Regions from separate parts of the Lysinibacillus sp. A4 genome, predicted to be linked through region 1. Evidence: riboswitches for the same ligand, from Rfam matches in the RefSeq annotation. Region 1 holds a riboswitch; the other holds the start of a gene.
What was found. A riboswitch is a leader RNA that binds a small molecule or an ion and turns the genes downstream of it on or off. The one in region 1 is predicted to bind cobalamin.
Positions count from the first base shown of each region.

Region 2: another riboswitch for cobalamin. It lies ahead of NY607_RS22525 (FecCD family ABC transporter permease); the one in region 1 lies ahead of NY607_RS12660 (ABC transporter substrate-binding protein).

Region 1 covers NZ_JANWTB010000005.1:304,510-308,759, forward strand. Annotated here, with positions in the region: gene NY607_RS12650 (class I adenylate-forming enzyme family protein) at 1-1,157, shown strand, start outside; gene NY607_RS12655 (acyl-CoA dehydrogenase family protein) at 1,159-2,826, shown strand; cobalamin riboswitch at 2,884-3,066, shown strand; gene NY607_RS12660 (ABC transporter substrate-binding protein) at 3,204-4,172, shown strand; gene NY607_RS12665 (FecCD family ABC transporter permease) at 4,169-4,250, shown strand, end outside.
Region 2 covers NZ_JANWTB010000016.1:42,060-46,309, reverse strand. Annotated here, with positions in the region: gene NY607_RS22530 (heme ABC transporter ATP-binding protein) at 1-787, opposite strand, end outside; gene NY607_RS22525 (FecCD family ABC transporter permease) at 793-1,839, opposite strand; cobalamin riboswitch at 1,987-2,174, opposite strand; gene NY607_RS22520 (biotin transporter BioY) at 2,329-2,925, shown strand; gene NY607_RS22515 (YdhK family protein) at 3,028-3,597, shown strand; gene NY607_RS22510 (response regulator transcription factor) at 3,639-4,250, opposite strand, start outside.

The DNA of each region.
Region 1 (4,250 bases):
CTGGTATTCCGTTGAAAATTAAAACAGGTCAAGAAAAAGTGGGATGGTATCAGTATGAATCAATGCTTCAAAATGCAAGTACACAAACGATTGATTGTCAGTTACAAGAGGATGACCCTTCCACGATTTTATATACATCTGGCACGACAGGAAAACCAAAGGGTGTGTTATTTAGCTACCGTAATATTTTAACAGTGGCGCAAATGATAGCTGTTGAAATGGAGGTAAAGCCTGAGAGCCGTATTTTGCTTATGATGCCATTAACACACTCTGCACCATTACATTTATTTTTAATGGCGGGTGTATTGGTAGGCTCAACAAATGTATTAACACCAACTTTTACACCCGATTTATTCATTGATTCCATTGAAAAGGAGAAAACAACACATTTCTTTGGAGCACCTGTTGCTTATTTATTAACGGCACAGCTGCCAAGGCTACATTCGGCAGATTTGTCTTCTATGAAATGGTGGGTCTATGGTGGAGCACCGTTATCTCAAAGTGAGGTTCGATTCATTCAGCAGGCATTCCGCACAAATAATTTGACTTGTGTATATGGATTAACAGAGGCAGGTCCAAGTGGTTCATTATTATTTGGCAAGGAGCATGAAGCAAAGGCAGGAAGTATTGGCCAGCGGGCGCCACTTGGTACAGAGTTGCGTATTGTGAATGACAGTGGAGAAGATGTAAATGTAGGCGAAGTGGGGGAAATTGTCTTATTAGGTGAGGGTAACATGCTTGGCTACTATAAGGATGAAGTAGCAACTAATGAAGCCTTTATTGACGGTTGGTTAAAAACAGGGGATCTAGCTCGCAAGGATAAAGATGGTTTTATTTGGATTGTAGATCGTAAAAAGGATGTCATTATTTCGGGTGGTGTCAATATTTATCCGAAAGAAATTGAAGATTGTTTATTGAGTTTTGAAGGGATATTCGAGGTTGCAGTAATTGGTGTACCACATCCGCAATGGGGGGAAACTGTAAAGGCTGTGTATTGTGCTAAACAAGATATTGATGAGGAAGCTTTGAAAGCTTATTTAGAGGAACATCTTGCAAAGTTTAAAATACCACGTATTTTTGAAAAAGTGGAAGCGCTCCCACGCAATGCATCAGGCAAAATATTAAAACAAAATTTGAAGGGGCAAGAGGTGAGATAGCATGAAAGTATTACAACAAGAAGCAATGCGTACTACGAACTTTTTTACGGAAGATGACACGCTTCAAAAAATAGTAGAAATGATGTTAGATAAAGAGTTTTTATCCTATGCCCAACGAGAGTTAACAGATTTTGGTGAGCTATGTGCAGGTGATATTGATGCGAGGGCAAAACATACAGATCGACAGGGTGAGCCTCGCCTTCAAAGATATGATGCCTATGGTGAAGAGATATCGGAGGTTTGGGTTAATGATGGCTATAAAAAAACGATTGAAGAGACATATAATACTGGGATTGTAGGCTATGTACACAAGCATATTCCGCAGCTAGGCCACAAGGGGAATTATGTTTATAGCTTTGCACAAGGTTATTTGCTATCCCATGCAGAACCTGGTTTTTATTGTCCCGTAACATTGACGATGGCTACTGCCTATCTATTAGATCATTATGCAGATGAAGAGGTAAAGCAGCGTTTTTTACCACATGTTTGTGCAACAGGTGACACAGATTTATATGAAGGTGCGACCTTTTTAACAGAACGTCAAGGAGGCTCTGACGTTGGTGCAAATGTGGTGGAGGCGAGAAAGGATGGCACTGCGTATCGTCTATATGGTGAAAAATACTTTGCATCCAATGCGGGCATGTGTGGTGTAGCGATGGTATTGGCACGACTAGAAAGTGCACCAGCAGGTTCCAAAGGCTTAACGTTGTTTGCAGTTCCTTGGCGTAAAGAAGATGGAACAACAAATCATCTACGTATTCGCCGACTGAAAGATAAGCTAGGCGTTCGGGCAGTTCCCTCTGGTGAGGTAGAATTTGATGGTGCTCTTGCCTACGTTGTAGGGGAGCAAAATAAAGGGATTTATTATATGCTAGAAGCACTAAATCTCTCCAGAATTTGTAATGCAGTCGCTTCAATTGGTATTATGCGTCGCGGCTTCTTAGAGGCGAAACATTATGTAAGCAATCGACATGCATTTGGCAAGCCCTTAACACAATACCCTATGATTCAGGATACTTTAGGGAAATTTGCAGCTAAGTTGCACGTGGAAGTAGCGACAGTTTTTGATCTTATTCAATTATACGATAAAGTGACAAGTGGACAGGGCACACAGCAAGATCTTATTATGAATCGTTTATATATTGCCATTATGAAAAAGGAAACGGCAGAGCAAGCTGTTCACTATGCTAGTGAGGCAATTGAATTACATGGAGGTAATGGCTATATAGAAGACTTTGTAACGCCTCGCTTATTAAGAGATGCGCAAGTATTGACGGTGTGGGAGGGGACGGCTAATATTTTGGCCTTGGAACTCATTCGTTTAGTAGATAAGTTTCATGCCCATGAACTGTTTGTACAGGAGATGGAGGAACGATTAGACAAATTAGCTAACAGTTCATTAGTACAAATTGTTAAAGAACAATTGGCGAATATGTCTGTGAAACTTCAAATTTTTAGCGCTTTAGACGAAGCAACGAAAACTTTTGAAGCAAAAGGTGTGGCGGAAAAAATGGCGCACCTTTATGAAAGTGTCATAGCGGTTGAGTGGGCACATAAATTTGGTGGGAAATATGAAAAACTAGCGGACATTTATTTAGAGCAGACATGGTCATTAAGAGAAATGGGTGCACAAATGAAAACAGTTCAATACTTTTCTGAAATTGTATAATGGCCGGGGAGTCGTCTTGAATGGAGGCGACTTCTTTCATTTTCATGTATAATGAAATCAACTGAATATTATAAAGGTTCTTTACTTAAGTAAAGTGAAAAGGGAAATCGGTGTAATTCCGATGCGGTCCCGCCACTGTAAGTGTGAGTTTTTTCAAATGATGCCACTGAAGATTTCGGGAAGGCTTGAAAAATCGCAAGTAGCACTAGCCAGGAGACCTGCCTTTATAACGACATGACAACCTACGAGGATAGGGTGGTGGATTTTGTATCAGTTTTTTTGGTGCGATTTTGCCCCCTCATCGATCAAAGATGAGGGGTTTTATTTTGATGTAGAATAAAGCGAAATGTCGCACGGATCAACGAAGGAGGATTCACATGAAGAAATTTTGGAAAATAGGATTATCAGCATTTTTAGCAGTAGGCTTGCTAGCTGCTTGTGGGCAGGAAGCAAAAGATAACAAGCCATCTAACGAGCAGCAAACACAGCAAAAAACAGCCCAGGTGGATGAAGCAACATTCCCAATGACGATAACAGATGCCCTTGGTAAGGACATTACACTTGAAGCACCTCCTGAGAAAATTGTTTCACTTATTCCGAGTAATACGGAAATCCTTTTTGGACTAGGTTTAAATGATGAAATAGTTGGTGTTACGGACAACGACGATTATCCGCCAGAGGCAGCTGAGAAGGATAAGGTTGGCGGTATGGAATACGATATTGAAAAAATTATTGCCTTAAAACCAGATATCGTTTTTTCACACGAATCTAGCATGTCTCTTTCAGAAGAGGCTATTGCACAGCTTGAATCAGCAGGTTTGAAAGTATTTGTTGTAAAAAATGCACAAGACTTTAATGAAACATATACAACAATTGAGCAACTGGGACGTGCTACAGGGAAATTACCAGAGGCAGAAAAAATTGTCGCGAATATGAAGGCAAAAGTAGAAGAAGTTTTGTCTAAAGTCAAGGATGTTGAACCCAAAAAAGTGTTAGTTGAAGCATCAGATGAGCCAGATATTTATACAGCTGGCAATGGTACATTTATGAACGCGATGCTTGAAATGATTAATGCAGAGAATGTAGCTGTAGATGGCGATAATTGGTATAAAATTGATGCAGAACAAATTATCGCAAAAAATCCAGATGTCATCGTGGTGACATATCATTATGTACCAGATATTTTAACGAAAATACCAAAACGTGCGGGCTTTGATACGATTAATGCCGTAAAAAATAATGCGATTGTGCAGGTAGATGAAAGTACGACAAGTCGTCAAGGGCCACGTTTAGCTGAAGGTCTAGAAGAATTAGCAAAAGCAATCTATCCTGAGGTATTTAAGTGAAAAACATAGCACTAGCCTATACATTAACATGTACGCTTCTTCTTATTAGCATCTGGTGTGGCGTAGCGATAGGCTCGG
Region 2 (4,250 bases), on a different contig from region 1:
TTTGGCTAACCCCCTTCGTGAACTGTTCAGGAACATATGTAAGATACGGCTTCCCTGTCATTGGATGGATTTGAATATCCGCAAAAACACCAAATACATCTTGCAGCACTGTTGGCGTAAGTACTTCCTCTGGTGTACCATGACAAACTATTCGCCCTTGCTGTAAAACGTAAATTTGATCGCAATACATAGCAGCAATATTCAAATCATGTAAAGCTGCTACTACGGTTAAATGCAAAGTCTGAATTAAATCCATAAGTTGAAGTTGATGTTGAATATCTAAATGATTCGTCGGCTCATCTAATATTAATATCTGTGCTTGTTGAGCGAGTGCCCTTGCAACCATGACACGCTTTTTCTCGCCACCAGAAAGCGAACTAAAGCTTCGTTTCTCTAAATGCGATATGCCCGTTTGCTTAAGAGCCTCTTTAACAATTTGAAAATCTTTCTCTTGATCAAGCTCTAACAGCTTTTTATGTGGGGTTCTTCCCATACTGACTAAATCATGCACAGTGAAATCAAATAATACGGGTGTCTCTTGGCTTACAACAGCCAAATTTTTCGCAATTGCTTTACTTGATTGCTTTAATATATCTTGCTCATTTAATACTACCGATCCACTTTCAGGTTTTAGGAGACGATACATATTTTTTAACAATGTTGATTTTCCGCTCCCATTAGGACCAATTAATCCAACAAATTGCTTTTCTTTTATTTGAATGCTTACATCATGCAGTATACGCTGATCGTAAATGGAGAATGATACTTGTTTCGCTTCTAATGTCATGGAAGTTAATCTCCTTCACCGAAAGAATAGTTGTTACGACGGAGAAGCCAAATGAAAAATGGTCCTCCACAAAAAGCTGTAATAATACCAATTGGCATTTCCTGAGGAGCAATAATAATTCGAGCAAAGGCATCTGCCCACACTAAGAATATTCCACCTATTAAAGCACTGATAGGTATTACGTATTTATAGTTTGAGCCCACAATTAAACGCACAATATGGGGAATAATTAATCCCACAAATCCTATAGAACCACTAACTGCGACAAGCACACCTGTTAATAGAGATACTAGTAGTATTAACTGAATACGGAATTGCTGAAGATTAACGCCTAATGTCACTGCCGCCTCTTCTCCTAGTAATAATAAATTTAAATTGCGATAGTGTAGCCACAGTAGCCCAAATACAATAAAGAATACGAAAGCTGGAATCACAATATTATTCCATTTGGCTCCAGCTAAACTACCTAGCATCCAAAACATAACAGCCTTTAAGGCCCCTTCTTGCTTTGACATCATTAAAATAAAGTTAGAGATAGCCGTTAAGATAAAGGACACAGCCATGCCTGCCAATAGCAAGCGGAAAATAGAGACACGTCCCCCAACACGTGATAAGAAAAAGACAAGTGCAATGGCAAGTAATGAACCAAGGAATGCGGATACTGAAAGAGCGTAAATACCTAAAAATGAAAAGGCTCCTAAAATAATCACAGAAGTAGCGCCGACAGCTGCCCCTGAAGAAATCCCTAGAATATACGGGTCTGCAATAGAATTACGTACTAGTGCCTGAATGGCTGCCCCTGCAATAGCTAACCCCGCTCCTACTATCGCTGCTAGCAAAACACGAGGTGCTCTTATTTGCCAGATGATGATTTCCTGAGAGCGACTCCAATCTTGCTCGATCGAATTTTGTATAAAAGGAATTTTAGAAAGAATAACTTTCCATACATATAGCGGTGTAACTGAAACTGAGCCAACCATTACAGCAAAGGTCATTGAAACAATTAATACCATGAAAAGTACGAAGGAAAATAACATAAATTTTTTATTCATCTGTTTTAAACTCCTACTGAATATATTGATGAATGAAGCAATAAAAAAAGGTATCCCATGCGAAAATGCGCATAGAAATACCCTAGATTAAACAAAGTCAGAAAAATATCCAGCTATTGTCCGTATTGCTTGCATCCTCGTGGGCATTACAGGTATTACTAAATGGCAGGTCTCCTGGCTTCGATTCACTATCCTATAATTGCCTTCCCATTCTTAAACAGTGGCAAATCATATTATAGGATTCCTCGTTACAGTTGCGGGACAGCGTCGGACTTCCACCGACTTCCCTTTTAAGTGACATTTAAAAATGTCACACCAATAGTATTTGAAGTTATAAAATGGTGACGGTTCTATCATACATTTTTATAGATAGATAGTCTACTTCAATTTAATTCAGCAATTGAGTTAACTTAAATAAACAATAAAGTTGACACAAATACATTCGTTTTTTACACTAGCAGTAATAACTTATAAAGCGAGGTGAAATTCATGGCAACTGTTACACAACATAGTCACCATAAGTTAAGAACTGTTGACATTACCTACATTGGGTTATTTTCAACGCTAATGATGGTGGGTGCTAATATCACTTCCTTTGCACCTTTTATGGTAGTTGGTGGTGTACCCATTACGCTTCAAACCTTCTTTGCAATTTTAGCAGGGCTTATTCTTGGTAGTAGAAAAGGTGCGCTCGCCTGCACAATTTATATGTGCGTAGGATTGGCAGGAGCCCCTGTCTTTGCTCGTTTCGGTGGTGGAATTGGCCAAATTTTAAGCCCTACCTTTGGGTTTATTATTACATTTATATTAGCTGCATTTGTTGCAGGATTGATCGTAGAACGAAGCGGGACAAAGAAAAGTTTTATCGTAGCTGCTTTGGTAGCAACGGCTATAAATTATTTGATAGGAACAAATTGGATGTTTTTTGCCTATAAGCTTTGGGCAAGTGCGCCAGAGAATTTTTCATATAAGCTCGCTTGGCTTTGGATGATTCCTCCACTACCAAAAGATATTATTTTAGCTATTTTTGCTGGTATCTTCGCCTATAGATTACAAAAAACATTGAAGATTATGCCCATTCAATAGTATATCTCCCCCTACTTGTGCTAGATATTTTTCATAGGTCATATCCATCGTTTCTGCACATTTATTTGCTACCTTAAGAGCAAATAATGAGGAGGATATCATATGAAATTCAATAAAAGATGGTCAGTCGGACTATTATCAGTGGTCACTCTAATTAGTTTAACGGCTTGTACAGAGGAGCAAACAAAACCTGCGTCCACTTCTAATGAAACTGCTGAAAAAATGGATCATTCTACAATGAACCATTCAAGTTCTGGCCATGTACCAGTAACGTTAAAAAATGCTGAAAACCCGAAATTTCCTGTAGGGGGCACAGCCATTATTACAGATGGACATATGGAAGGTATGAAAGGAGCCGAAGCAACAATAGTAGGAGCCTATCGTACAACTGCCTATGTTATTTCCTATGAGCCTACATCTGGTGGAAAGCGAATAGAAAAGCATAAGTGGATAATTCATGAAGAATTAATTGACCCACAAGAAGCACCACTGGCACCTGGAACAGAAGTAAAAACGGACGCAACACATATGGAAGGTATGGAAAATGCGACTGTCCTTATTGACGAGGCTGTGCAAACAACTGTATATATGGTTGATTATACTTCCACTACAAGTGGTGAAGCTGTAACAAATCATAAATGGGTAACAGAAGAAGAGCTTAGTTCAAAATAATAGAAATAACCTCTACCTTCAATTCTGGTAGAGGTTAATTTCTAGCTTTTATGTTCCATTTGCTTTCTCTTTGCAGACTTATGCCATTTATAGCCGATGCCCCAAACGGTTTGCAAGTAATCATCCGCCGGAAAACCACTTTTTCTTAATTTTTCTCGTAAATTACGTACATGTGAATCGATGGTACGATCTTCAATCGTTACATCAAATCCCCAAACGGCATGGATAAGGTGTTCTCTAGAAAATGCTCTATTTTGATAATCTAAAAATAGGGCGAGCATGGCAAATTCCTTTGGTGTTAATGGAATTGCCTTATGTTGAAAATATACTTCAAAGGACTCTCTATCTAAACAAAGCCCTTCAAAGTTAATCACTTTGTCTTCAGATATCGTTCTTCTTAATACAGCATGTATGCGTGCTAACAACTCTTCCTCATCAAAAGGCTTTAAAATGTAGTCATCTGCACCAAGGTTTAAACCTTTTACAATATCAGCGTGTTCTCCTTTTGCAGTAAGCATAATGATAGGAACATCCCAAAACTTCCTAATTTCCTGGCAAACCTGCCACCCATCCATCTCTGGCATCATAATATCCAAAAGAACTAAATCCACATGCTCTTCTTCTAAAAAATCCAATGCCTCTTGTATAGAAGA